DNA from 3 places in the Butyrivibrio sp. ob235 genome. Region 2 is predicted to be linked to each of the others. Evidence: riboswitches for the same ligand, from Rfam matches in the RefSeq annotation. Region 2 holds a riboswitch; each other region holds the start of a gene.
The links. A riboswitch is a leader RNA that binds a small molecule or an ion and turns the genes downstream of it on or off. The one in region 2 is predicted to bind cyclic di-GMP.

Region 1: another riboswitch for cyclic di-GMP. It lies ahead of BMW61_RS13810 (Ig-like domain-containing protein); the one in region 2 lies ahead of BMW61_RS06680 (Cna B-type domain-containing protein).
Region 3: another riboswitch for cyclic di-GMP. It lies ahead of BMW61_RS03370 (hypothetical protein); the one in region 2 lies ahead of BMW61_RS06680 (Cna B-type domain-containing protein).

What each region holds. Positions count from the first base shown of each region.
Region 1 is NZ_FOBE01000020.1:58,392-70,381, forward strand. It holds gene BMW61_RS13790 (biotin/lipoyl-binding protein) at 1-1,129, opposite strand, end outside; gene BMW61_RS13795 (SdpI family protein) at 1,176-1,544, opposite strand; gene BMW61_RS13800 (CPBP family intramembrane glutamic endopeptidase) at 1,710-2,582, shown strand; gene BMW61_RS13805 (hypothetical protein) at 2,662-3,006, opposite strand; gene BMW61_RS13810 (Ig-like domain-containing protein) at 3,003-5,672, opposite strand; cyclic di-GMP riboswitch class I at 5,729-5,808, opposite strand; gene BMW61_RS13815 (hypothetical protein) at 6,133-6,819, opposite strand; gene BMW61_RS13820 (hypothetical protein) at 6,884-8,551, opposite strand; gene BMW61_RS13825 (threonine--tRNA ligase) at 8,622-10,499, opposite strand; gene BMW61_RS13830 (SEC-C metal-binding domain-containing protein) at 10,678-11,187, opposite strand; gene BMW61_RS13835 (peptidoglycan DD-metalloendopeptidase family protein) at 11,412-11,990, shown strand, end outside.
Region 2 is NZ_FOBE01000006.1:21,012-33,001, reverse strand. It holds gene BMW61_RS06710 (Ig-like domain-containing protein) at 1-290, shown strand, start outside; gene BMW61_RS06705 (adenylosuccinate synthase) at 483-1,772, shown strand; gene BMW61_RS06700 (HAD family hydrolase) at 1,786-2,775, shown strand; gene infC (translation initiation factor IF-3) at 3,016-3,528, shown strand; gene rpmI (50S ribosomal protein L35) at 3,649-3,849, shown strand; gene rplT (50S ribosomal protein L20) at 3,913-4,269, shown strand; cyclic di-GMP riboswitch class I at 4,630-4,709, shown strand; gene BMW61_RS06680 (Cna B-type domain-containing protein) at 4,802-10,966, shown strand; gene BMW61_RS21810 (hypothetical protein) at 11,132-11,990, shown strand, end outside.
Region 3 is NZ_FOBE01000002.1:204,074-210,775, reverse strand. It holds gene BMW61_RS03385 (leucine-rich repeat domain-containing protein) at 176-2,242, opposite strand; gene lepB (signal peptidase I) at 2,745-3,404, shown strand; gene BMW61_RS03375 (helix-turn-helix domain-containing protein) at 3,394-3,558, opposite strand; cyclic di-GMP riboswitch class I at 3,691-3,765, shown strand; gene BMW61_RS03370 (hypothetical protein) at 3,843-5,075, shown strand; gene BMW61_RS03365 (helix-turn-helix domain-containing protein) at 5,125-5,745, opposite strand; gene BMW61_RS03360 (DUF6291 domain-containing protein) at 5,954-6,253, shown strand; gene BMW61_RS03355 (toprim domain-containing protein) at 6,373-6,702, shown strand, end outside.

The sequences.
Region 1 (11,990 bases), on a different contig from region 2:
GATCGATGAGCGTAGCTGATTTTTGATTGTTAAACTGCTGCTCATAATTTTCTTCATTGACCTTCATATCCCCCTCTGCCAGAACACTCTTAAGCTCAAGCTCATCTATCTCATCCTTAAGAGCTTTATATGCTGCTTTGGCGGACGCATAATCCTGAAGGACCTCTGAGTATTCGGTTGATGCAATAGTATTATTGGCCGTGGTCTCGGAAAGAGAATTTACATATTCAAGATAAGCTTTTCTTGCACTGTCCAGCTCATTATTAGCAGTCTCAACATTCTCCTCGGCTTCCTGCATAAGATACTCGGCATCATTTGCAGCAGCTTCCTTGGCTTCCACATCAGCAAGGGCTGCTTCGAAAGCATTTCTTTCCGCCTCGGTATGCTCAAGAGCATCAAAATCGAAGTACTGGGCATCAAATATCTCCTTCGCGGAATAATAAGTTTCCTTGAGGCTGATATAGTTTGCCTTTGCTGTTTCGTATCTCTGCGAACAATTTTCGTAATCGGTACTTGCCTCGTTATACTTTACCTGCGGTTCCTGATCCGTAACATTCAGTGTCGCAAAAAACTGCTGCTTAAAATCAAGCATCTGCTGTTCTTTTTCATTCGCAAGGGTCTGTGCTTCCTTCAGTTTTTCCTTCTTGAGCTGCAGCTCCGCCTCTGTGCTTAGTGCATCCTGGTCAGCCTGCTTTGCGGAAAGCTTTATCTGAGCCATCTGCTCTGTATCCGAAGTAACAATGTCCATTTCCGAGTCAAAGGTCATATTCTCGACATACTGTATGCGGGTATCAAGCTGCTTGATTCGGTAAATATCATCTTCATCTCCGACTGTCGCAACTATGTCGCCCTTATGAACCACATCATTGTCCTTGATATTAACAGAGACGACAAAGCCTTCAGTCTGTGAATAGATGTAATTCGCACCCTCAGCATTTAGGTAGATTCCGTCAGTATCAACACTTGTAGGGAGTTTTCCAAAAAATCCCCAGACAAGAAGTCCTCCGATAATAATAAAAGCACCGAAAATAGAGACCCAAACCGCAGGCGAAACAAGGACAATCATCCTGTCCAGTTTATCCTGAGCCGCAATCCTATTCAGTGCTTCTTTGTTGTAAACACTCTTCAACTGAGTCTCCCCCCACTCATTAAAGTCATGTCAGAAGTGTTTGATTTTACTCCCCAAACTTTTCTTTCAACTTTTTCTCCGTCGGAACAATCATAACGATTATCATGACAACCATCTGTACCAAAATAATAAGCACCATTGCTGCAAGTGGATTAAAGCCTGCATTTTTCACAACCAAAACATAGGCTATTCCACTAAGTACCAGTGCTACTATCCCATAGATCATAGTATTTCTGCCGCTATAGGTATTCGCAAAATCCCAAGCCTCCTGGCTGCTCTTGGATCTTTTCGTTCTGTACCCCTTGGTATCATTGATTTCTTTCGGTGGATTTTTCATAAGAATAAATCCTGCAATCGCCGCTATCACAGGACAAATGAGAACACAGATAAATAATAGAAGCTCTATTCCTGCCATAATACCCCCCATACAAGAATCAAACACTATATATCGTCTGCTAATTTATTTATTTTACCATATATAGTAAAAAACGCAAAGTGCACAATGTTATTTTATAAAGTTTTCAAGATTGCTGTTTAGCTGTATTATATATGTATATTCTAAAGAAATGAGGGGTGTTGTATGAAAGGAGAAAATGTTATGAATACAAAGGGGAGCAAAGGAAAAGCAGTGCTTGTTGCACTGGGATTAATGTTACTGTTTCTGGCTATCCAGGCCGTAGTTGGATTGGTTGCATCCATCATTGCACCGATTATGAATCCGGAAGCTGCCACAGATGCAGCAGCAATTACAGCTTATGTTATGAGCGTTATGCCGGTGGTTCAGTTCATCGCAGAAATTGTCTGCATTCTTGTTTTCGGAATCTGGTATTACAGAAGTTATGTCAAGAAAGCAAAAGAGCTTAGAACCTACGAGTCCGGCTTCAAAAAGATTGCCAGTCTTAAGGATATCGGCTTTATTCTTTCGCTGACCTTTGCCGCTTATTTTCTGGCTGCAGTAATCGGCTGGCTCGTAACGGTACTGATTCCCGGCAGCGGAGATTTATTTAGCAGTTTGATAGGTGCTATAACTGATGGCAATAAGACCATCGGCATGCTTACAGTTATGCTTCTGGGACCTGTCGCAGAAGAACTGTGCTTCAGAGGAGTAATTCTTCAAAAATCAAAGAAGGCTTTCGGTATCGTAGGATGCACAGTGCTTTCAGCTGTAATGTTTGGCCTGATGCACATGAATCCCGTTCAGAGTTTATATGCTATTCCGATCGGCGCAGCGCTTGCATTCACTGCTTACAAGTACGAGTCCATCGTTCCTGCAATGATCGGACACATTGTTAACAACAGTTTTTCGATGATATTGTCAAATCTTGTAAAGGAGGATTTAAATCAAATCCTGGCTCTTGTATTATTTGCAGCCTTCGCTGTTCTTTCAGTAGTCATCTACAGGAGCATACCCAAGGTAGAAAAATTCGATGAGAGTGATAAGCTCTCCGCATAAAAAGTCAAAGGCTTTTGCGAAAGAAGTTTTACTTGAAACAAAAAGAGGCGCCGGGAACTAATCCCTGCGCCTCATATTTTTAGTTGTAGTTAGTATCAAACGGTGTAAGCATGATCATTCCTTCCGTGGAATCCGAATAGGTCACCTTCACTGCTTTGGGATAATCAATCTTATAGTCCAGAATATATCCCTCCTTCGTTAATGCTTCCAATTCTTCGCTTAATCCTGACAACGCGGCATCCTCCGAGGTGGCATTTTTCAAAACGTTCGTCACTCTTTCCGAAACAACACTAATACTATTGCCGCTCATATTTGTCACTGCCTCCTTATCACCGTTATCGGTTACCCTGCGGTTGCATCCGCAAATAATGGAGCATGAAATTATCGTAATCAGTATAACCGTCCGAACTGCATTTTTCATCATTTTACAACCACATTATCAATTATGCCTACTGTATCAAATACGGAATCGCCCTCATCAAATGTCACGAATTCAAGTGTTACTCTCTGATTTCTGAGCGAAGACAAATCGTAGGAAACATCCTTCCACTTAGTATGATAAACAGTATCGTCACCGTCATCAAAATCGATATTAAATATCTCATACCATGTGGAAGTATTAACCTCTTCACGTGCAAGCTCTACAATCAGATTTCCGTTTGTATCAAGGAGACGGGCAATAAATTTATCGTCAAACTCAGTATTAACATATTCCAGAGGCTCTTCGGATACCACATTATAGGTAAAGCTGAGTGTGCTTGCATCCGACGGAACCACAAAGGTCTGCGAAAGAACACTTCCCTCTGTACCCTCATTCTTCTGTGTGTCGTAAGAAGAGGAGGATGATCCGATACCGGTTGTAAGTATCGCCATCTTTTTTCCATGAGTGGGTGATAATTCTGCAAGTCCTGTTATGGTTCTTGCATCACCAAGATGATACCATTCTGTCAAAGCAGGTGTTAATTCAAAGCTTCCGTTTTTGAAATCATCTGTGAACAGCACAGTATTGGTTGATCCTGAAAGTATAGGGTATGCTCCGTGTCCGTCATTTACCCCGTATGTTGCCGTTGCACTTGCGAATGCGTCGCCTGTTGTCTTACCGGAAGCAAGTCCTGTAACAAATGCCTTCATAAGATTTCTGCTATAGATTGCAAGAACTGAATTATGGAAGCCCACAACCGTACTTGCTCCGCGTCCTAAGAACGCTGATGAAAATTGATTATTTACAGCCGTTCCCTCGCCCATAAAATCACAGGTCTCAGAGAAAAGCACTTTTCCGTTCAGTGCACTAACACCAAGGTTTGCAGTGAAGAATGATGGCTTAGCCCAGTAGTAAGTTTTACCATCCATAAGTATAGTTCTTACTACTCTGCCCTTTATCAGATCTGCATAATATGCGTTATCCTTAGCATCAGTAACCTCTTCATAGGTACACATGAAAAGATCATTTCCATAAGAGGATCCATGCATACTGAAAACAATAACATCATAGGCTGACATAGCTTTGAAGTCTTTTAAGGTAGCTTCCTTCATAGTTGTTGTCAGTCCCATTCCATTCAGTTCCGGAATGACTTCGTCGTTATAATATGCCTTTCTCCAGCCTACTTCATTACTTCCGCTAAAACCGAAGTATATGATAGCTTTTCCGATTGATCCTGCAGTATTTGAGCTGTTACGCACAATCGGTGCAAGAGATTCCGACTTAATCATTGTATCCCAGAGTCCGCTTCCCTTGGGATTACGAACTTTTCCGGTACCATTACTCTTAATTGTATTCTCTTCAAGAGATACTGCACCTGTGGTGCCATCAGTATATTCAAAGGTTATAACATTTGATTCACTGTCAAATGTTCCGACAGATTTAATATTTCCGGAGTTTTTCTGTTCATTTAAGACATTCTGAACTGCTGTCTTTTTTACTTCGATGGTGGCATTTGGATTAAGAGTTTCCGTTACCTCTTCGATGGCATTATCCGCTGCTGTCATCTCTTCTCTATTTTCAGCGGACATTACGGAAACAACATCAATATCAACTGTGTCAGAGGTTATCTCCTCTGATCCCACATATGCCTTTACATAATAGCTGTAACGACCGTTATTACCTGATACAAACCTTTTGTAAGCAGAGTAAATCTGGTCTCCCTTCATATCATCGCCGCTATCTTTATAAACTCCGTCATCCTCCATCGCTTTTACAAAGTTGCCATTGGAGTCATAGAGTTCAACTTTATCTACATTTACAGCGACTGTGGCATATAAATATACCGTATTGTCTGTGGTTCCTGCTACAACACTATTACTTGAAGCAGTTAAAGTTACAAGGTCTGAATTCTTTGATGCGGAACCTATGGTTGACTCTGATGATCCACCTGAGTTACCGGACTCACCTGAGCCATTTGTGCCATTTGTATTATTTGTATTATTTGTATTATTTGCATCCTTGGAATCCTTTGAATCCTTTGAATCCTTGGAGTCTTTGTCATTTTGTGTTGAACCGTTTACCTTAACAAGTAAAGATGCGTTTTTCTTACTTCCGTCATCGGCTGTTGCTGTTATTGTTGCAGTTCCTTCTGCTTTGGCAACAATAAGTCCTGATTCTGAAACTGATGCAACAGACTCATCTGAACTCTTAAAGCTTACTGTTTTAATAGAAGCATCCAAGGGTTCTACTTTTGCTGTTACCTGATAATTCTGTCCCGCATTAAGTTCTATCTGCTGATCCCCAATGGATACAGTGCTTACGGGTGAACCTACATAAATAGTACATTTTGCACTTTTCTTTGTGCCCTTTATTGTAGCTGTAATAACTGTTTTTCCCTTTTTTACAGCCTTTACGTTGCCCTTGCTGTCAACGGTTGCTACCTTGGGGTTCTTACTCTTAAATACAACTGACTTCTTTTTAGAAGAGGTTGTTGCCTTAAGCTTTACTTTTTTGCCCTTCTTAAGTGTGTACTGGGAATAATTGAGGGTAATTGATTTTTCCCCTGAAGATGACTTCTTTGCCATTACTGACATAGAAGTCGGCGAAACGCCGGAAAAGACAATTAACATTGTCAAAGCAATAGCGAGAATTGATTTGATTCGATTCATAATGAACAAATCCCCTTTCTAAAAAACCTTCGCTTCGCAAAGCTAAGGTTCTCAGAAAGTGCAACTGGCTGACTTCGTAATAAAAGTCCCTATAGCTTTGCGTCCTATGGTCACCCATAGTTTGCCGAAATATGTTTTGTCGCAGAACAAAAACAGTAACTGTAGTGTATTCTCGGATTTAGTTTCCGTCAATCAGACTAATTCTAAAATATTTATAAACGAATTTCTTTATATTCAAAATTTAATAATTCCCTTAAACTCTTCTATTTTCCTGATATTTCTCTTTGTATCAGCAAATTTAGTTTCCGCACACCTGACATAGAATATTCTTTTTATCGTTGATATCTATTTTTATAAAGGTTAAAGTTAACAAAAGCGACTTCTCACGTTTCCCAAAATCGGTCCTCAAAAGAAAAACTATCCCCATCGTATATAATAGAAAAACCGCTCAAACGAGCGGTTACTTCTTAGCAAGAACATGTATTGTATCCAGTGTCTGTGTGCATTTGTCCTCAAAGTCATCATCCTCTGCCCTTGAAAAGACGATTGTGAAGACCTTGTTTTTGGATAGAACTATTGCGGTAGCCTGGTGGATTGTCTGCGTGTTCTCCGGGGTAAAAGATGTCCTTATCATATATCCCGGGAAGCCGTCATACTCCATATTTTCAAAGGATTCCAGAGTGAAGCCGATGTTTTCTCCGTAGAGACTTTCGTAGTTTTCCTTTTGAATAGTCTCATACATCTCTGCGGTGAGTTCATCATACCTATACTCGATGTTGGTAGCATCCTCGGATTCCCCTGCTGCCCTCTGAGCATTGGTAAGAATCTTCTTTTCCGGAAGAACCGAAACCTCGTAAGTAATGTTTGCGGATTCCAGCGGATAGTGCTCATTTACAAATACTCCGGGTTCATCTGAGGCCTTAAATCCCATAGGCACGAAAAACGTACAGGCAAGTGCTTCCGGAAGCTTTGACATACCTCCGACCTTGGATTCATCACCTGATCCGGAAGAATTCTCAGAATCCGCATCCTTAATCATGTCATCCAGAACCGCGCCCGCACCTGCCGAAGCCAGCGTGCTAATCCTGCTGTTCCCAAGCGTGAATACCGTAAGTATGAAGATAATTGATAAAAATCTTTTTCTCAAATGTCTCTCCTATATATCTATAGAAATAATCTTTCTGTAATCAGCTATCCTCTTGTCTGTCTTCTCATTTTCGCGATAGTTCAAACACATCAAACCAATATCGCTCATTCAAATAGCTGCCAATGTTCTTATTTTCGATTCCGGCAGGTGATTCCTTCCAGTCCTTCAGAATGTCCTCTCGGGAATTAAAGCTTCCAATGAAAAGCACTCTCCTTCCACTGTCCACAAGCTCCTGAACTTCCGGGTATTCACTTATAACCTGTATCCCCGGTAAAGTACTCTCAAGAATGCTATCCGTTATCGCTCCGTATAGATAAACCTGTACCGGAAGCTCTTTTCCCGCCTCTCCCACTATGTCACAGTATCCATTCGCATAGTACATTGAAAGAGCCGCTACCTGTTCAAAATTACAGATTAGTATCGGCTTCTCCGAAAGCGAGTCTTCATCGGTGTCTTCAGAACCGTTGCCTTCATATATATCCTTCCAGAACTGCTCCGTCTGTACCATATTAACACGTTTATAGAGCTCATTTCCACGGAAAGCCCAAAAGTCTCTGATGCAGAAAATAGTCATCAATGTATATAGAAGAAGTCCTGCAAATAGGAGTTTTCCACGTTCTCCATTAAGGAGCCGCTTAGCAGCAATCAGTACTGAAAGCCACATAGCTCCCATAGCCGGAATCATGTACCTGTATATAAAAACAGGTCTAAGTAAAAATGACACAGCAAAGCCAAAGGCAATAATTCCGATTATCGGCATGAAGCAGAGCCACATATAGGAGTCCCTGATATTGCAAAATACCACTGCTGCCACCAGCACAAACATCACAACTGCCAGAACAGTAGCGAGTTTATCATTAAAAAATCCGGGCTTCATCAGGAACTTGATAATTCCGCCAAAGCTCCTTAGAGACAGCGGCTGAATCCAGTAATTGGATGAGACTGATCTCGCCTGCGACAGCACCACGCTTATCCAGGGCACATAGCAAACTGCAGTCATATTGGCGCTGATAAGTATTATCCCAAGCTGATATACATTTTTCCGAACCGACCAAATGATCAGGAACAGATATACCGCAGCCACTGCGACAGCAGCATAGTACTGAGTATAGCAGGCTAACAGCCCATATATAAATAACGGAAAAATCTTCCCCCACTTCAGTCCCTTTATCTGCTTATCCTTTTCAGTCTCAATAAACGGCCCGGCGTGTATGCAAAGTGCTGTCACAAAAAGCATAACCCAGCTGTACATACGCACTTCAACCGCATAATCAGCCATCTGCGGCATTGCAATCACAGCGCAGGAAAAAAGTCCTCCCACGAGAATTCCGTAGCGCTTTCTGATGATGGTGAGCGCATACAGAAAGAGAATGAACAGCGGAATTACACTCGCCAGTTTTGCATACATGATCTGCATGCTCCCCAGGGCAGCTCCGCTATTTACAAGTCCGGATGACATGAAGGAATTGCCAAAGGGTATGAGCGCCTTAATCACGAAATGGACGATAATATAATACAGCGGCGGGTGAACATCCGCCGCTGTTAATTTAACCATCTCAGAAACAGGCTTAGTGGCAAGCTGCATGCTAAAGAGCTCGTCGTACCATATGTCGGGACTAAAGCAAAGATATGCTGAAAAGATAATCATTGCTGAAGAAATCAGGTATAGAAGACTTCCGCAGATTATTTCGGCTTTGTCCCACTTTTCTTTTGAATCGTTAAGGAGTGTCATTAATCCCCTCATCCGGCGCTTCGCGCCACCTTCCCCCAGTGGGGGAAGGCGTTTATTTCTGATTAGTTCTTTACTCTACAGTATCAATAAGCTCAAGCGTGTGCTCAGCGTTCATCTTCTTGCACATCTCAACGAACTTATCGAGAGGTACGTTCTGAATCTGCTTGTTGGAGCCGCGAACGTTGATTGAAACAGTGTTCTCAGCTGCCTCCTTGTCACCGAGTACGATGATGTAAGGATCCTTGTAGTTCTTGAACTTCTTGATCTTCTCCTTCATGTTGTTGTCGGAGTAATCAGCCTCAACATCGATGCCGTTCTCGTAAAGAAGATCTGCAACCTTTTTAGCATACTCATTGTGCTCTACGCGGATAGGAACGATACCTACCTGATAAGGGCTGAGCCAGAACGGGAAAGCACCCTTGAAGTTCTCGATAATGATACCAATGAATCTCTCAAGTGATCCGTAAATTGCTCTGTGGATTACAACAGGCATTTCAAGGCTTCCGTCCTGAGCCTGATATGTAAGGCCAAAGTTGTGAGGCAGCTGATAGTCAAGCTGTACTGTTCCGCACTGCCACTCTCTTCCGAGCGCATCCTTAATCTGAAGGTCGATCTTGGGACCGTAGAAAGCACCGTCGCCTTCATTTATCTCATAGCCATCCTCGCCATATTTCTTATCAAGAATGCTCTTAATAGCAGCCTCAGCTCTGTTCCAAACCTCGATATCGCCCATGAAGTCCTCGGGACGTGTTGAAAACTCTGCTCTGTAAGTTACACCGAATGTCTTGTAGATCTCGTCTGCAATTGAGATGATATCTGCAATCTCATCCTGGATCTGTGACTCCATTACGAATGTATGGTCATCATCCTGTCTGAACTCCTGAACGCGGAAAAGACCGTTCATCTGTCCTGACTTCTCTTTTCTGTGAAGAACATCATACTCGCTGTAGCGGATAGGAAGCTCTTTATAGGAATGAACTGTTCTCTTGTAAGTCATCATAGCGTTAGGACAGTTCATCGGCTTAGCGCCCATTGTATCAAGCGCTTCTCTGTTGTAGATAACCGAGCCTCTCTCAATCTTTACGGGAGCCTTAGGTGCATCCTCATCCATACTCTCTGCTACATCCGGAATATTTGTATCAGCCTGAACGTGACCTGCGATTCCGGGCACTATGAACATGTTGTTGATGTAGTGAGCCCAGTGACCACTGATGAGCCACAGCTTCTTATTATCGATAAGGGGAGCAGCGATCTCTGTGTAGCCATGTCTCTCCTGAATATCTCTTGAGAACTTGAGGAGTTTCTGGTACATTTTCCAGCCTCTGGGAAGCCAGTAAGGCATTCCGGGAGCAGTCTCATCAAACATGAAAAGGTCAAGCTGAGCGCCGATCTTCTTGTGATCGCGCTCCAAAGCTTCCTGGATCATCTTGAGGTGAGCCTTAAGCTCATCCTTTGAAGGGAAAGCGTAGAGGTAGATTCTAGTCATGGAATCTCTCTTCTCATCACCTCTCCAGTAAGCACCTGATACGGCCTTCAATTTATAGGAAACATTCATCAGCTCCTGAGAGTTCTCAACGTGAGGTCCGCGGCAAAGATCGATGAAATCATCACCTGTATTATATGTAGTGATTGTCTCACCTTCGGGAAGGTCCTCGATAAGCTCGGTCTTGAATTTCTGACCTTTGAAAATCTCGAGAGCCTCAGCCTTGGACACCTCTTTTCTTGTCCAGTCCTCTCTTCTCTTGATGATCTCGCGCATCTTATCCTCGATGGTCTTGAAATCATCCTCAGTAACAGCCTTAGGCAAAACAAAGTCATAATAGCAACCGTCTGCCACCTGCGGACCAATTGCGTACTGTGTCTCCTCACCGTAAAGCTCGATTACGGCTTTTGCCAGGATGTGTGCCAATGAATGGCGGTACACTTCTTTGAATTCTTCTTTTGTCATTGTTCTCTCCTTCCGTACCTACCGGGTACAGTTATTTTTTATTAAAAGCCCCTCATCCGGCGCTTCGCGCCACCTTCTCCCAGTAGGAGAAGGCTTATCTCCTGCCTTCCCCTTGGGGGGAAGGTGTCTGCGTTAGCAGACGGATGAGGGGTCCTTTTATATCAGAGTTTACCCTCTCTTAGAACTTACCCTTACCGTGGCACTTCTTGTACTTCTTGCCACTTCCGCACGGGCAGGGATCATTGGGATAAACCTTGTTCTCCTTGCGTACGGTCTGTGAAGCCTTCTGCTCCTTGTAGAGCTCCTTCTGCTTCTCCTCTGAGAAGATATCATTCCACTCCTCAAGGCCATAAAGCCAGTCAGCACCTGCTGCTACCATGTTCTTGTAGAGAAGTTCCTTATCGAAGCCAAGCTGAACCTCTGTGTCCTCTTCCATTGCTTCGATGTCGTTCTGCTCCTTAAGTGAATCGTTGATTCCATCAAGGAAACCTGTCATTGTCATGATATCGATGCTATATTTCTCAGCAAGCTCCTTAACTGTTCCCTTTACAACTTCGTCGGGATTCTTAAGAAGCTCTGCATAGATCTCTTTTTCCTTCTGAAAATAATCTGTCCAAAGTTTCTGCAGCTGGGCCTTATCAGCTTTCTCTGAATAAGCCATATCGCGCCACTCTTTTAATAATGCCATAATGTGTAACCTCACTTCCAAATAATAGTATTTCGAAATCAACATAAACAAGATGTTAATCTTTCATATTATAGTATCTTTTCATTGTTATGTAAACGTTTGGGATATTTCGGGGTTTCTCAAATGAAAATGGCAGATTTAGCGGTCCGCATTTTTCAAACAACTATATCTTGGATTTTTTAATAATATATGCTATTATAAGTTGAATTTTAATGGGGGTTTTTATGGCAGATATTAATAAACCAAAAAAACACAGGCATAAACGCCACTACACATTTATGATTATTTCGGGGGATTCCGACGGGAGCAGCGGAAGCTTCCATGTGGGACATGTAGCAGCTCAGGTTCTGGCATTTTCCATATTTGCGATCTTTTTATTCCTCATATGTTATGTCATCCACTCAGCTATCACACTCTCATCTCTGAAAAAATATACAGTCCAGCAGAGTGCTCAGATAGAGGAACTCGATACAGCAAACAAGGAACTCATTCAGAAAAACTCCGAGCTTGAGAATGAAGTATCTCAGCTCAGTCAGGCGCTCAATCAGAAGGTTGAGGCGGAGGCTCAGACCGCAGCCGAGGAACAGCAGCAGTACATCCCCTCTCTTCTTCCTATCTCAGGAACAGCATCGATGGAGAATTCCTACGACGATCCTAATTCTAGCGAGATTGAACTTCAGGCGGACGGCGGCGAAGAAAACGCTGACGAAGAAGGTGCGGAGGGCGAAGATGCAGAGAAGACTCCTGTTGATACCACAGGACTTGATCCCATCCTCATTCTTACCACCGAGGCCAACTCTACT
Region 2 (11,990 bases):
TTAAATACAACGGGCTTGTTTCGAAAGGGAAAAAGCTGGTGGTTTGTTCTGTTGGAATGACAAGGGACGCATTTCTTGATGAGGGCGGACAGCCGCTTTTCAACACCGGAGTTATAAACAGGTTTAATATCCAGCTGATGGACTGGGCAGGAAAAAAGAAAAAGGTAAAGACCGTATCAATGAACGACTACATCGCAAATAAGGTATCTATTGATTCGAAAGACGGGGTGCATTATTCACCAAAGCCCAATAAAGGACTGTGGAACTATATTCTTGATAAGGCGGAATGAACCTTTTTATACATAATTAAATGTAAATTCAAGTCAGCAGATCGAAACAGGCGGTTTTGTATCTGCTGATTTTTTTTATTCATAATATGAAATCCATTTTGCAAAATAATTTACTTATGAAGGATTCTGTAGTATATTATCATGTGGTTATTTTAGTAAACTAAACCGTGTAACACAGAATGGAGAAATAAAATGGTTAAAGCAGTAGTTGGAGCAAACTGGGGAGACGAAGGAAAAGGTAAGATCACAGATATGATGGCCGATCAGGCTGATGTGGTTGTACGTTTTCAGGGAGGCGCGAACGCAGGACATACCATTGTTAATAAGTATGGTAAGTTTGCACTGCATACTCTTCCTTCAGGTGTATTCCACCAAAATATAACAAATATCATCGGCAACGGTGTGGCACTTAATATTCCGGTACTCATCGGAGAGCTTAATTCAGTAATTGAGAAAAATGTGCCGACTCCGAATCTTCTTATTTCAGATCGTTGTCAGATAGTTATGCCGTATCACATTCTTTTCGATCAGTATGAAGAGGAGAGACTTGGCGGTAAGTCTTTTGGATCAACAAAGTCAGGTATCGCACCTTTCTATTCAGATAAATATGCAAAGATCGGTTTCCAGGTTAATGAACTTTTTGATGAGGAGCTTTTAAAGGAGAAGGTAGAGAGAGTTCTTGTTACAAAGAACATCCTTCTTAAGGAGCTTTATCACAAGCCGGAGATCAGTCCTGCAGAGCTTCTTGATACTCTTCATGAGTGGAGAGACATGGTTAAGCCCTATGTTGCAGACACTGCGTTGTTCCTTGAGAAAGCAATTAAGGAAAATAAGACAGTTCTTCTTGAGGGCCAGCTTGGAACTATGAAGGATCCTGACCACGGAATCTATCCTATGGTTACTTCTTCCTCAACATTGGCAGCGTACGGAGCAATCGGAGCAGGTATCGCACCTTATGAGATTAAGCAGATTGTAGTAGTTAACAAGGCTTATTCTTCTGCTGTAGGAGCAGGTGCTTTCACATCAGAGATTTTTGGCGAAGAAGCTGATGAACTCAGAAGACGCGGTGGTGACGGCGGTGAGTACGGTGCAACTACAGGACGTCCTCGTCGTATGGGATGGTATGACTGCGTTGCAAGTAAGTACGGCTGCAGACTTCAGGGTGCAACTGACGTTGCTTTCACTGTTCTCGACGTACTTGGCTATCTTGATGAGATACCTGTATGTGTTGGTTATGAGATTGATGGTGAGGTTACCAAGGACTTCCCTGTAACACATCTTCTTGAGAAGGCTAAGCCCGTATATGAGACACTTCCCGGATGGAAGAGCGATATCCGTGGAATCAAGAAGTATGAAGATCTTCCGGAGAACTGCCGTAAGTACATCGAGTTCATCGAGAAGGAAATAGGATATCCGATCACTATGGTATCTAACGGACCGGCCAGAGAAGATATCATCTATCGCGAGAGCCCGATTAAATAATTGAGGATTATACATGGCTAAACGAGGCAATAATGATAAAACCCCGCTTATCAGACGCATATTGGCAATAATAGGTGTTTTGGTTCTTCTCGGAGTAAACGGTATCTTTTTCACAAAGGCTGTTCGAGGGACCTTTGATACGCCGGGTGCATTTATGACAGCTGCTGTGTCTACTGTTGCAATACCGATAGTAGTCTGGCTCTTTGTGTGGGCTTTTTCGGCCGTTACAGGAAAAAGAACAGTAGCATCTCCGGATCCTTATGGGAGAAATGAGAAAGACGAATCTGAGGATGAGATAAAGGCAGAAGACCTGAATATTGAGGAATCTACAGATAAGTCCGAGACTTCCTCGGTACCAGGGAAACACGACAGGATATCCAATGGAAAAGTCGATACCGTGATTTTTGATATCGGCGGAGTTCTCGCTGATTTTTGCTGGGAACAGTTCATCAAGGATAAGGGTTACGTTGAGGATACAGTAAACAAAATCGCAGAAGCCAGCATTAAATCTCCCGCATGGGATGAATTTGACAGAGGTGTTCTCGATACTATGGAAGTAATACAGGGGTTTGTAAAAAACAATCCTTCCATGGAAGCGGAGTTGTATGATGTTTTCTCTGACCTTAGTGGCCTTTTGAGGAAAAGAGAGCGGACTATTCCCTGGATACGAGCGCTTAAGAAAGCAGGCTTTAAGGTTTTTGTTCTTTCCAATTATTCAAAGCAGGCTGAGGATGCCAACCCCTTTATGAAGGAATTCCTTGATGAGGTTGATGGCGGAATTCTTAGTTATAAGGAACAGATAATAAAGCCCGACAGAAAAATCTTTGAACTTATATGCGAACGATACGACCTTATTCCGGGTAAGTGTGTATTTATAGATGATCTTCAGCGAAATGTAGATGCTGCAAGTGATTTCGGAATGAAGTCAATATTGTTTGAGAGCTACGAACAGGTAGACAGAGAGCTTTCAAAGCTTGGGGTGACCTGTAAGATTGAGATGTAATGTGAAGATTTTTGATTTTTATAAAAATAGTATTGACAGTATAACGATAAGAGTGTTATATTATCCGAGTATGTAAAACAAAGCAGAGGTTTCCACTCTCACCCTGTGGCGCAAAGCTTGCAGGTGTTAATACATCTTAGATACCGCAGATATTGGACTACGCGGTTATTCTGATTGATTGTTAAGTGGACTTCCTTTGTGAGTCCACTTTTTTTATACAAGTTTTGGAGGTACAAAGCTATTAGCAATAACGATTTATTCATCAATGAACAGATCAGAGACAAAGAAGTTCGTGTTATTGGGGTAGACAATGAGCAGCTTGGCGTTATGTCAATTCAGGATGCCAGAAAGCTTGCTGATGAGGCCGGAGTTGATCTGGTTAAGATAGCACCCAATGCTAAGCCGCCGGTTTGCCGTATTGTTGATTACGGTAAATTCAAGTATGAGCAGCTTCGCAAAGAGAAGGAAGCACGTAAGAAGCAGAAAAATGTCGAGATTAAGGAGATAAGACTTTCACCCAATATCGACACTAACGACCTTAATACAAAGGTTAACGCTGCTAAGAAGTTCCTCGAGAAGGGTAACAGAGTTAAAGTTACTTTGAGATTCAGAGGACGTGAGATGGCTCACATGGGAGCAAGTGTGCACATTCTTACAGATTTTGCTGAGGCTCTTGCTGATATCGCTGTGATAGATAAGCAGCCTAAGGTTGAGGGACGTTCTATGACTATGTTCCTTACCGAGAAGAAGTAATGTCTCTTGCTCACAAGGCAAGTTACATATATAAGTAATTGTTCAGCTTGATTATTGGATGATTACACTGTCCTTTCGGACGGATAATGAAATAATTTACAAGCATAGGAGGATTTAGTTATGCAGCACAAGATGAAAACAAACAGATCTGCTGCCAAGCGTTTCAAGGTAACAGGCACAGGTAAGCTGATCCGTAACAAGGCGTACAAGCGTCACATTCTTACAAAGAAGTCTACAAAGAGAAAGAGAAATCTCAGACAGGCAGCAGTAGTTGACGCTACCAATGTAAAGACAATGAAGAAGATTCTGCCTTACGTTTAATCTTAAGTATTATCGTATAAGAGCAGTACCGGTTATTCGAAATTAATTTAGGAGGAAAACGAAATGGCAAGAATTAAAGGTGGCATGAATGCCAAGAAGAAGCATAAGAGAGTTTTAAAGCTCGCTAAGGGCTATAGAGGCGCTAGATCAAAACAGTACAGAGTTGCTAAGCAGTCAGTTATGAGAGCACTTACATCAGCATTCGCTGGTCGTAAGCAGAAGAAGAGAGATATGAGATCTCTTTGGATCACACGTATCAACGCTGCAGCTCGTCTTAACGGAATGTCTTATTCAAACCTTATGCACGGCCTCAAGCTTGCAGAGGTTGAGATCAACCGCAAGATGCTTGCTGAGATGGCTGTAAATGATCCTGAAGGATTCAAGACTCTTACAGAGATCGCTAAGCAGAAGATAGCATAACTATTACGAACCGTTCCCAATGATTTGGGAGCGGTTTTTTTATGCCCAAAAACTTTCAAATTTCGTACATTTTGAAAGAATGATTAACCTAGAATAAACTTTATAAACAAGCATAAATTCTTTGGGAAAAAAGTATGTAAATCCTTGTAAATACTGGCTTGTAAGGGTAAAGTACAAGATAGAGAAGTGATCATAAAAATGGAAAAATATGAAAAAAACATTTAAAAAATGACATTTTATGTTGATTTTTTAAATCAAATATAATATCATAAAATAAGCGAAACGCGTGAAAATGTGTTTCAATTATGATTGAAAAGTTTTCCAAACAGGTTGACTTTTTAGTCCGTAGTTTAATATGGATGGAATTCAGGGCAAAGCTATCGTGAGGTAGTGACGCAAAGCTACAGGGTCTGAGACTTCTCAGACAGCCAGCTGCCTGCGCTTTTATTTTTGGAGCGCGGTTAAAATTCGCAGTGATGATTTGCCCTGTTTGAGAAGCTTCAAACAGGGCGTTCTTTTTTGAGGGATATTTATGGCAAAGCGGTATTTCCGAAAAAATACAGTAGAAAACTATGCTAAAAGGCACGACTTTTTAAGAAGGTGGCTTTCAGTAATGCTGGTTGTCGGTCTTCTGATTACTACCGTTACTTTATATGCCATGAATAAGGCGGCTTCAGCTGTTACCGAAGAGGGAGCTGAGGAAGTTGGTATGGTCCTTAATCCCGAAGCTCTGGGTAGTCCTGAGGGCGGTGAAGAGGAATCCGCAGAGGAGAGCTCTGAGGAAGAATCCGGTGAGGAGTCCGGTGAAGAGATTGCAGAAGAATCCTTCGAGGAGTCATCTGAGGAATCTTTTGAGGAGGAATATACCGAAGAAGGCAGCGGCGAGGAGTCCGCAGAAAATCAGGAAGAATATGTTGCTGATGCCGGAGAAGCTGAGGAATATTCCGAACAGAGCTCTGAGGAAATTGTGGAAAATGAGGAGACTTCAGGAGAAGAGGGAAATGATGAAAGTATAGAGGAAGGCTCTGAAGAGACTATAGAAGACGAAAATGCTGGAGAGACAACTGAAGAAACAACACAGGAGCTTGCAGAGGAAGCACCTGATAGTATAGAACTTTCAGCAGATGTCAGACTCACAGTTTCTTATATTGACGAAGCAGGCGAACTTATTAAGGATGAGGAAGGAAATGCTGTAGCTGATGAAAGAGAGATGAACCTCTCAGAGGGACTTGATCTTACAGCAGGAAGCAGCGATGTGCGTGAAATAGAGGGTTACACCTATGTAGGTGCAGCCCTTGATGACGTGCCTGTAACCGGAATTACTGTTAAAAGACTTGAATCCGAAGGCGAAGAAAGCGGATTTAAGTATTACGAAGCTACCGATGAAAGCGGAAATACCTATGATGTCACTTCTGATGCTAAGCTTGTAATCACCTATCTTAAATCCGAAGAGGAGGTGGCAGAGAGCGAAGGCAAGAGATCAAAAGTAATAATAGATGATGTCGCTGTTACCGCAGTTTATGTAAATTCTGCAGGCGAGCATATCAAGGAAGACCAGAAACTTGAGCTTACAGAAAATCTTGATCTCTCCAAGGCGGAAGAGACTGAAAAGATAGATGGATATTTCTTTAAGGAGGTTACTTATCAGGATAAGAAAGTAGCTTCGGTAAACATTGTTGAAAAAGACATCACTGATGAAATGATCGACAAGGCCATCGAAGAAGGCAAGTCTGTCGAGCTGACGGAGAAGAATACGAGAGATTCTTCTGAAAACAGTTCTGCAACGGCAGCGGAAGATGCAGCTAATGAAACAGCTACTGATAGTGAAACTTCCGAAGCTTCAGGAACATCTTCCACAGGAAAGAATATTGTGATAATCGTGGAAGCTGAGGATGGAACCAGAACGATAGAGGAAGGCAGTGCAACCACATATAAGACCTATGAGGTTGTTACTGTTGAAGGTGAGACTATCGAGGTTACAGAGGACTCCGAGATTTCCTTCACTTATCTTAATGCTAATACTCAGGATACCTTCACTGTAACCAATGACAAGGTAACTGTTACAGTTAAACTCTCCAATCCCGGATCACTTCCGGAGGGAGTGGAACTTGTAGTGTCCGAAATCAATGAGAATTCCAGCGGATACAACTATGATGCATATCTGCAGGCTATGAACGAGAATGCAGAAAGCATTGCCTCTGCCAGCGGACAGGAAGAGGCTCAGATTTATGACAAATCCAATACTCTTATATATGACATCTGCTTCAAGCTGGATGGCGTTGAGTATCAGCCTGCAGAGGGAACAGCTTCTGTTTCCATGCAGCTTATAGAGAATCAGCTTTCAGAGGATCTCGGCGCAGAAAATGAGGAGGACGTAACTGTAATCCACATGCCCGTATCCGAGGAAGTAATGCAGAATGTTGATTCAACTGAGGAAGCTACAAACATTTCCTCAGGAGATATCTCCATCGAAGTTATGCCTGAAAGCAATGCAAATCTTGAAGGAGACAAGGACAGTGTTGAGTTTGAAACAGATTCCTTCTCAGCCTGGGCTATAACTATCAACGGAACCTATTCCTGGACCGGAAATAATAGCATGTCATCTTCCCAGATTGCAGAGGGACTTGGCGATAACATTTATTTCAGCGTTGTTGCAAATGATCTTGCGCTAGTTACTCACTCTGAAGGAAACGTTGCCGTTGTAAATCTTCAAGGTGGCGCCGCAGGCAATGCACTTGGTAATTCTACGAATGTTTATACTCACATCAGCGGATTTGACCTCACGGTTACAAGAAATGCATCAAGAGCCGGAAGATATAATTTTGCGATTTACTCAAATTCCAAGGCTGAGGGTAATCCGGTTCATACTTTCAGCATAGATGTTACCAGTAACGGTGGAAGCGGAACCTATACCGTTCCTGTAGATGCTAAGCAGTATACTAATCTTTTCGTGTTTGAGCTTGATTCTCAGGGTAAGCCTATAACTGATTCAGCAAAGTATGTTTCTGCGGATAACGGCAAAGGAGATAATTCCCTTATCGGAAAATTCAGCGATAACTATGTAGAGAACATGAATGGTAATTCTCCTCAGTATGTCATTCAGAAAGTGGATGGACAGACAATCAATCTCTATGTAAAGAATGAGAACAAGGTTTACAGGAAAACGGGAGACGACGTTAAGGATGAGGCTTTAACAAGTCCTTATCCTGTAAATGTTGGAAGCCTTCTTTCGCAGGCATATTCATTATCAAAATCTCTGGCATATATAAAGACCAATGATTCGGTTGAAGTTGTGAATATTAAGGCGACAACAGGAAACTTCAGGGAAGATGTGGGTAATGCCCTCGGAAAAGATCAGAACTGGATTACAGCCGAAAACGGAGGCTTTAGTTTTGGCGGCAAGCTCTTGGTAATAAATCTTGATCTTACAAGGTTTGTAGATAAGGGTTATGCAATAACCCAGTTTATTGCGAACGGCTCGAAGAGCGGTCAGGACTGGGAAGAAGTCGCAAATCAGATAATTATAAATCCTGTTCAGAAGGTTAACGGCGAATATGTGCCCTATACAGGAGCACTTACTCTTCAGGCAACCTCCGGCACGATTGTTGCGCCTTCTGCATATGTCAAGCACGAATCCGGTAACCACGTCGGAACAATCATTGGAAGCACTGTAAATCATGCAAGCGGTGAGATTCATAAGATTACTGTTCAGAGATACCTTACGCTCAAAGGCAACGTTACAATCAGCGACGGCGAAGGCGAAGTAGGCGGATCACTCGAATTTAATGTTATTAAAAAAATCAACGGCTCAAAAGACAATGTGACGGAAACATTCTCCTTCAAGCTGGAGAGACTTGTTGACAATAAAACCAGATGGGATACGGTTGAATCTGATATTAAAAACGCAGGCAGCAACATAAGCTTTAAGGTTGAGGATATATCTCTAAATGATCATCTTAAGGATATGACTGTCGGACAGACCTATGTATTCAGATTTACAGAAAATAAGCTTCCTGACAATTCGCCCTACACTAAGGACGGATCCTTTATCCTTGTGAAGGTTAAGGATTATCGTACGGCGAAGCAGGAAATAAACTATTACCGCGTTCCGATGTATGAGGAGGACACGGAAGGTAAGATAATACTGGATGAAAAAGGCGAAAAGAAGGTATATTACGGATACAGTGATGTTCTTCAGAACCCTTCTCAGGCGCCTAATTACTGCAATACTGCACACCGTGTTTATGATGATGATATCGCTTTCAATAACACCAAGGGCGGAAGTCTTACGATTAAGAAAGTTTGGAACTACGATTCCTTTAAATATCCGTTCATTTATGTGTATGTATGCGGACGTGCAGGTGGTAAGGATATTACTTCAGAAAGCAGATTAGTAACGCTCAGCTGGGAGAATAACTGGACTGAAACAATTACAGACCTGACAACAGCTACTGCAAAGGGTAGTCCTATTATCTATAGGGTTGCAGAAGTAAATGCGATAGATGCTTACGGCAACGTGCTGGATTACAATACAATTCTTGCAAGACTTAATGCCGGTGACCACAGATTGCTTCTCTATGACGATGGTGACACTGATGCTAATAATGTCACTAAGTATTCGGACGGGCAAAGTGCAGTACTTCCGGGCGGAGATGTGAGAATAAGCAAAGCTTCAAATGGATATGTGGTAAGCTACAGCACTACGGTTCCGAATATGAAGTCTACCTATGGCGGAAGCTCATGGCAGAGAGTTGGGTTTGTTGACGGTAACGGCGGCGAAGTAACAATAACCAATACTCAGGTAATAGACTTTGAGGTTACGAAGAACTGGATACTTGATGGGAAAAATCTTCCGGATAAGAGTCTGGTAAAGATAGAGCTCTGGATGAATTCAGCAAATATCCAGGATCAGGCAACAGGTATTGAGCCGGTTGTGGTAACTGATAATATTACGCCTACAGTTGAAGGTGCTGACACGGCATGGACATACACCTGGAAGACACTTCCTGCCTTTGATTCCCAGGGAGAGCCGATAGTTTACTATGCAAAAGAAACTTTGATTCCTGAGGGATTTTCATCAGATGCTGAGACAGAGGGTAAGAAGGTAACTACTGTCACGGAAAACTATAAGGATTCGAGCACAGGATGCGAGAGACTAAGGAAAGTAAGCATTACCAATACCGGAATGTCTCTTAAGCTGCATATGAACAAGCTTCTTGATGCAAAGGATCCCGGAACCGAGAAGTACTACTTCTGGGTAAGGATGTATGATGAAGAGACAGGCGATTGTAAGGGGAGATATCTTCCGGATCACAACTGGGTCGCAAATAACGGAAAAGCGATTGATTATGAAATCGATCCCGCTGCATGGGAAATGAAGGTTGGCGGAACTTACTACTTCCTCTTCAGAGAGGGTAAGTGCGACGAAAACAATAAAACTACCTGCACGATGGATCCGGGTGCAATAATTGCAAAGGTGAATTATACAGCGATAGGCACAGCTGAAATTCACTATTACAAAGTTTATGAGTCCTCGGATACTGATGCATTATTTGCCAATAATTCTCTGGCGCCATCATATTGCACAAATGAAGTGACAGATGATGATGTGGCATTTAAAAATAAGACCGGTGCAAGTGCGGATATTTATGTTGTGAAGGAATGGGATTCACTTGTGGGACCTCCGCTTACGGATTCCTGGACACCTGATAACATTTTCGATGTAATAGTTAAGCTCTATTCGAAAGAGGATGGAAAAGAGACACTGGTCGGAACCAAGACCATTAGCGTATCCGATAATTCAACCGCTGATTCAAAGAAGGAAAGACTTGGCGGAAGAGGCGGATATCCGAGCGTATGGACAGGAAGATCCAACCCGATAGTTTTCGAGGATATGCCGGCTTATGACTCAAAGGGCAACAAGATAGAGTACTTTGTAAGAGAGTACTGTATGTATGAAGGCCAGGAAACAGAGCTTACTTTGAACGGAGCGACAGTAAACGGATATAAGCTTACCGACAAATATACTGAGAAAGCAAAAGATGGCTCAACACAGTTTGTTCTCCACAATACTCCTTACCTCATAATTCAGAAGGAGTGGACAATAAACGGTCAGCCTGTTTCTGCTGAAAGTGCAAAGAGCTTTGGTGCAGTTTTCGTAAACCTTTATCAGTCCTATCGAAAATCCGGCGATGACGGAGCATATCAGGGTGATGCATCAAGCGGTATAAATGGTATAAAACTAATACAGTCAGCGATTGTTTTATCTGCAGATAATGACTGGACTTATGAGGTTGCGGTTGAAAGAAAGCATGATGCGGAGCAGCAGTATGTATACTATATCCGTGAGTGTGATAAAGACGGAAATCCTTATCCCGACAGTAATCTGCGTACTTACTATGATTACAATTACAATAATGTGACAAAACTCTCCGATTACAGGTATGCGCGTGGATTTACGGATAGGAATAACGGAGGAAGTCAGGGTACGACGACCTGGAACCTTGCCTATGTTTCGGGAAACAATTTCCCGTTCATTAAGCTTAAAGTAGTAAATGAGCGCGGAGGTTATACGCTTCCTAATTCCGGTGGAAGTGGCACGATGAGATATTATCTTGGCGGACTGGCTCTTATTATGCTTGCCTTTGCAGGCCTGGCCATCATGCTGCTGAAGAAGTACGGACATAGAAAATTGTAGTACAATTATACTTTTGGTTAAAAAGTTTATAAATTATAGTCAAAAATGACTATTACGAAAATAATAGCACTGGGCTATAATGTGTATGCGTTTTTTGTAATGTATTCTTTAAGTCATAATCTAATAATTGTTGCGATCAAAGATTGGTGTTCATAGAGGTGAGCCATGGCACAGAAAGAATTACGAAAACTTAACAGAAAAGAACTTCTTCAGATGCTTGTTGAATTTTCCGAAGAAAGTGAGGCAATAAGAGCCCACGAGAAGGAGATGCAGGAACAGTTCGACAAGGAGAGAGAACAGCTCCTTCAGCAGATGGCTGACGAGAGAGCGGATCTTTTGGCCAAGTTCGATGAAGAGAAGGCTGAGATGAGAAGCAAATTCACGCAGCAAAAGGAAGAACTTCAGGCCCAGTACGCAAAGGAGAAGGCAGCATATATGCAGCAGGCTGCCATTGAAAGAGCTGCGCTTCTTAACAGCTTTAATGAAGAGAAAGCAGAGATGCGTGAAAAATTCAACGAACAGAAGGCAAAGGCAGAGGCACTTTTCCAAAAGGATATCACGGGACTTAGGGCCAGACATGAGAGAGAGTTCAAAGGCTTTCATGCGCGCCTTGAGAGAGAAAGAGATGCCCTTCACGCTGAGGAAGAGAAGAAGTTACAACAGATAGAAGATGCAGGCACACTTGCCGAGGCGGTACTTTCCATAAACGGCTTCTTTGAAGCTGCAAAGAAGGCCGCAGAGCAGTATGAAGAGACTATAAAGAAGATAGAGGCTATGAGAATAGCAGAAGCTGAGCGCGGATTTAAACCTGAGGAAAAGGGCGAATCCGAGGAGATGCTCAGGATTAAGAGACTTTCAGGAACTCTTAAGAAGACAGAGGCAGCTGAGAAGGCCGCTGAACCGGAAGAGTTAGTTGAAGCTGAGGCTGATGAGAATAAGGCTTTGGAAGCTGTCGATGAAAAAACTGAAAAGAAAACCGTAAAGAAAACGACAGCGAAAAAAACTACGACTAAAAAGTCGACAA
Region 3 (6,702 bases), on a different contig from region 2:
TTAAAGATAAATGAAAATCATTTTCAGAGTCAAGTATTTTTACTTGACTTGCTGTATCATTTCGTTTGTGCCTTTTTTTGACATAGAAAATCCTCCAAAGCCATAGACGACTTTGGAGGATTAGTTCCTTCAAAAAAGCGCCATAGAGCTATATCTATGACGCCTTAGCTTTTATTTACTTTACTTTAGTTCTCTTCTTGTCAATTCTCTTCTCGATAGCCTTTACTACCTTCTTCTTAACCTTGCCCTTGCAGCCCTTTACTTTGATGACCGAACCCTTCTTGAGCTTTTTAAAGGCATTCTTGTCAATCTTGATGTCTCCATCTGCTGAGACATTGATTGTGACTGTCTTAAGGTTCGTGCATCCATAAAAGGCTCCTGCACCGATCTGCTTTACGGTACTGGGAATAGTTACCTTTGTAAGTTTTCGGTTGTTCTTGAACGCACCAGATGAGATTCTTGTAATAACATAGGAATTGCCATTTTCATCTGTTACATTTGAAGGTACTGACACTGTTTTTGTGCTGCTACCTGTAGAAGATTCAAATTCAGCAGTGCTATCCGAAGTAACCTTAAACATGAGATTATTTACGGTAAACTCTGATGCTCTTGCGACTACGGCTGTTTTCTCTGCGACAGTTTTTTCAGGCTCTTTGTTCTTTGATACTTCTGCTGTATCTGTATTATTTGTAGCGTCTGTTATATCGGAAGGTGTCACCTTTCCGCTATTGCCGGAAGTCTGATTTCCCGCTGATAAACCGCTTCCCTGCTGGGCGTTGCCTGATGGCTGTTCGGAACCGCCTGTTGTGCCTGGACCGTTTGATGAACCGCCGTTACCGCCTGATGAGGGCTGAACTGAACCTGAACCACCGGTTGAGGGTGCGGGAGCAGTACTGCTACCTGAATTGCCATTATCAGATGAAGGTGTGGTTGTGCTATCACCCGTTGCAGGTGTTGATGTATTGCCACTGTTATCGGTTGAGGTTGAGGAATTGGATGTATTACCCTGCTCTGCGTCAGAGATATTGTCTGTTGTAACAGGGCGCTCTCTTACTTCCAAAAGTCTATGATTTCCCCAGGTGCGGCCTATATGAACTTCGATAGAGCCTTCTCCTGCGCGATGTGCTGTGATAACGCCATTTTCTACGGTACAGAAATCTGACAATGTAGAATAGTCATCGCCAAGTATTCTAAACTCAGGGCTTTCGGTAGCATTGGCAGGAGTAACAGTGACGTCAAGTTTCATGCTATCGCCAACGTAAAGTAAAATTCCACTTGTTTCATTAAATCTGACATCAGTTGCCTCGACATAATCTGCATCTGAAACGCCCTTGGCAATATATGTATAGGTATAGGTTGTGCCGGTTGCGAGAGGAATGTATGAATCAAGACCTGTACTGTTTCTGACGTGCTTTTTCTTTAGTTTATTAGCATAATCAGAAGTGGTCCTATTGAAATAACTATGATCAACTGAGCCTGTTAAATCTTCTGTATCTGCCCAGGTAAGATCTTGCTCGTACCAGTCATCGCCAATCTTTACGACATTCCATTCGTGTCCTGCCCCGTTGCTGGTTCCGCTAACAATAGCGCAGTCAATCCCGAATGCATCAAGAAGGCACTTATAGCCACGGGAATATCCTACGCATACAGCCTTGCCCTGTACTAATGCACCGTATGCTGTCCTGCAGTCAGCTCCCCAATCTCCGTTAAACTGTCCTGCGGTATCATATTCAAGCTGCTTGACATAATAATCATGAATGTTTAAGACCGACTTAGGAATATCTTGCGGATCGTATAAACCAGCGCTGACAATGGCCGATTTCATAGTTGCAATTTTGCTTTTGATTTGGTTGTCCCATATGGAATAATTGTTATTATCCCGAATTTTAGCAACCATATAACTCGTGTAGTTTTCGTCGTCATGCCATACATCAACAGCTTCAAAACCATATCTTATATATTCCATGATTTCCGGATAATCAGCCTCTACTGCATTGTGCGCAATACCTATCGGCGTAGGGCTGTCGGCCCCCTCCGGTAATTCGATACCATATTTGATCTTATCTTCGTTAGACATCCTATATATGTTTGTCCCTATTGGAAGCGGATTTTTTGCTGATTCAATTATTGCATCATAGCAAGCACGCTCTGCATCCGTCTGAAGGAAATAATAATGGAGCCTATGTTCTACGCTTCCTGTATTAGCAGAAGCTGTAATGATGCTGCTAGAAGTATTAGGCATAATACTCCCCGATAAGATTCCTGTCACTAATGACATAGCAATAATAGTTTTTTTGATGCTTTTTGATAAAATTCTCACTCTTGATTATCTCCTTATATATTTCAAATATTTAAAAATAAGTTCTCAATCATATGTTGACATTATTTATCATTTATCCATCACGTTACTATACACTGATTTTAATACTTTAAGTGTAAAATTAAAAAATATAATTGGGAATTGGCAAATAATAACAACTTCCTTGACTGTAATCGTATTATAACTATTATTAAAAATCATAATGCATTGCATCATTGGCATTTTAATGCCTTTTTATGATTTATTCATGCATCGCTTAATATATCACATTGTGAATATATGCACAATACTTTTTTTGTTTTTATGCTATAATTCAGTCAAATCAAGCATAGAGGCTGATTTCGTGAAGGTAATCAACGTGTTTATAAAAGAATTTTAAATTCTTAAAGGATAATGACATTCATCATAAAATAAGGGATTTGTTATGAAACCATATAAATATATCCTGACAATAATCATCTGCATTCTCATGAGTTTTATTTTTTACTCGCGCAGAAAAGAAAGACTTATTAGTAATAACCATTCACAAAGCGCAGGAATAAAATTTGATAGAACCCTTCTTACTGATCTTGGATTGACAATACTTCCTTTTTTCATTTTATATATAGTTTTGTCAAAGGTTATCATAATCGGAGGATGTCAGAGCGGTTCTATGGAACCTACTATCATGACTGGCAGTATTACCTTTTCAAATGGATTAGCGTATATTACTCATGAACCACAAAGAGGTGACATCATTTATTTTTCAAATGAACAAACAGAACATAAGGTATTTGTTAAAAGGATTATTGGTCTGCCGGGAGATAATGTATCATTCACAGACGGGAATGTATACATAAACGGACTACTACTTGCAGAAGATTATCTTTCAGAAGATGTTTTGACATATTGTGATAAGGAGTTTAAAGTTCCTGCTGATTCATATTTTTTATTAGGAGATAATAGGGAATATAGCTTTGATTCCAGATACTGGGATAATCCATATGTCTCAAAAGATGATATCGGTGGAAAATACATTACTTCGATTATTATTCCGCTAGTAAAAAAGAATAATTCACAGCTCAGTGAAACTGTTATGGAATAAATTCTATTACATCATTTGGTGTACATTCCAAAATATTGCACAGCTTTTCAAGTGTTAAGAGTGTAATATTCTTGCTTTTCTTAAGAGAATCAAGTGTCTTATTATCTATTCCAGCCTTAATAAGGGCATACTGTGATATGCCTTTTTCTTGCATTGTCTTCCATAATGGCTGATAAGAAATAATGATAATCACGCTCCTCTCTTTAGAAAATTTTAAGAGTGGATTGTGAAAATAAACATTGTGGAGATAATCACAATATGATATGTTGTTATTAAATTACAGATAAATATTCAAAGGCAAAACCGAAGCAATTCGGCGACGCAAAACTATAGGATCTCTACGAGATAGCCAGTTGCAGACAACATGATGCATCGTAGAAATACGGTGCTTTTTTGATTGCGGAAATAGTTATTTTTGATGTCAAAGGAGTAGATATAATGAAAAACAGAGTAGTTCGTATATTAAGTGTTTTAGGTGTGGCATTATGTTTAGTGGTGCTATTATATGTGCCTAATTATATGGAAATGTATTATACTGCAGATCACCCCTATTACAATCCTTCAACAGGCGAAATCATAGTAGTACAGATAGAATGCCCGGCCGAACAAGAACAGGCAAAAATTGCTGAAATGAATGCGAAATACGCAGCCATGGGCTATACAGTTGCTATTGATCCAGCATTATATACCGAAGCATGGGTGGCGGCAGGTCCAGGCGGAAATGACTACGATAAATTACGCGAAATTGCTGAAGCTAGAGGTGTTATTCCTAGCGGTGCAAAAACGGCAGCAGAAGCAACGGCAACTGAAAGTCAGAAGCAGGAAGAGCCGGTAGCCGAGCAGCCACAGACAGAAGAAACGCAGCCTGAAGAAGTCAAGGAAGAAACCAAGGTGGAAACACAGCCCGAAAAGGAATACAGTCACGGTGTTTACGATGAAATCAATAAAGATGCTCTTGATGCTTTCGATCACTTTTTATATGACGGAATTGCCGACAGTTGTTATATTCAGGTGAAAAATTCTGCAGAGAATAAGACAATGCCTGCATGGGAAATAGAGAGAACCGCAACAGGTAAGGAAAATGGCGAAATTCAGTTCGTAGATGATAATGGGAATATTGTTTATTCAGTAATCTTTCCGCAGGTAGAAACTGATGAAGATATTGAACTTGGCATAGATATCGCAGCTGAGGATAATATCATGGTCGTATCCCCAGTATCCCAAAAAAATTCATTTACAGATCTTGGATACACGCTCTGGATTAAAGTACCTATGGGGAAAGATGAAAAATATGCAGAATTTAATCTGTACACAAAGTCTAGCAAGGCAGGAAAAGACTATGAGGAATTCATGAAGGCTACAGCTGATGAGAATGGAAATGTAATACTTCCTATAAATATCCTGCAGAATTATTATATCTCTAAGGACTTGCTTGTGAAGACGGAGGAAGCTAAGGAAGTAGCAGAGGAATCCGTAGAGGAATCAGTAAGTGAACCCGTAGAAGAAGTAGAGCCTGTAAAGGAAGAAGTTAAAGCACCTGTAGAAGCTATGCCTGTTGAGAAGCAAGTAGAGAGTGCTGCTAATGATAACTTGAAATGGGTTATTTGTGGCATAATTGCATGCGCAGGTATTGTCGCAGGAATTCTTATATATAAAAAGAAAAGTAAATAAAAGTTGTGCCCCTTCCCAAAGAAGTCTCGTTGCTTTGGGGAGGGTGAATTTAGGCATTTCTCGGCATATCAAGCCTTAAGTGGAGGCTTGACTCAATCAAATCAGCTTCTTTATCTAGCCAATCAAAAAACTCATTTTTCCCCATTTGTACAAGTTTTCCACAATATTCAATCTCAAATATGATTTTTCCCTCTACTTGGTGCTGTTCTGAAACAATATCTATTTCTTCATCGAATAATCTATTTTTATAATCATTATTACAACCTTTTGTCTTTCGCCATGTGAGATCACTTTGCCTTGTATATACTTCTGTATCCAATTCAAGATTTTCTACTATCTTTACCCCAAAATGTTCAAAAATGTTTTGTATAGCCCCCCGTCTTCTAGCTTGTCTTGCGTCTGCACGCTGAAGCTCATCCATTTCTTCATTGTACATAGTATACTGTGGAGGTGTTTCATCATCTGTTTCACACTTAAGATACTCTGGAGTAACATTTAAGAGTTTTGCCACTCTGACAATAAATGGTTCTGGTATCTCTCTCTTACCGTTTACATAACGACTTAAAGTTTCGAGTGTAACTCCTGCAATAGGCGCAAATTCTATCATCTTTATTCCTTGTACTTGCAAGGTTCTTTTTATTCTTTTGCCTGTATCAATAGTTGTAACCATTATAATACCTCCTTGATAATTATAATTATACATTCCTAACCACGCTATGTCAATTATTATCTCTGCATAATTTGCTTTTATTTGATATATATACGTATAATTCTTAATATTCCGCAAATATATTTGATATCGTTTGACTTTTATTGAGCATTGCGGTATAAAATATTTAACACAACAATAAATTTATATTACGAAAGGATAGACGATTATGGAGAACAATATTCAAAACAACGCGTTGTATATTCCGGCAAAATGGTTCCCAACGCAAGGACAGTGGCAATCACAGTTAACCGTACTCTCCGACGAGGATGTAGGAAAATTATTCAAAGCAGCTCTTAATTATCTGAATTCTGGAATTTGTCCAGAGTTTGAAAACACATTATTAGATTTTGCATTTATTCCGATTAAGGCTGAAATTGAAGCCAGCCAAAAAGCTTTCACTGCCAAAAGGGAAGGTGGAAAAAAAGGAGGACAAAAAAGAGGCGGTTCCAAAAAAACAAAGGAATGAGAAAGTATGCTTAGGAATTGTTAACCATAGCCAAAGATAGTAAATGATACTTTAGCATTGCAGACACATACATACAAACCCACTACGGTAATGAAAAGAATATTCTTTAGGAGACTCATATGTTTTTTACTCGAGAACAAATGAGAAAGGCACGTATAACTGACCTATATAATTATCTACTCACGAATCACGCAAATGCAATAGTCAAAGAAGGATCAAGCCTGCGATTAATAGCTAATCATAGCCTCAGCATCAAGCTTGGATATTCTGGATATTACGATTTTTCAACTGGAGATAAAGGAAATAGTATTGATTTTTTAGTTAAGTACTTAGGATATTCCATACCTGAAGCAGTTTTGTCACTTGCTAACTATAATAACAAAACTGCAGAACCAGTTATACCTTCAGCAGAAGTGCATTTAATTAAAGCAGACTTTCCCAAAAAAGGT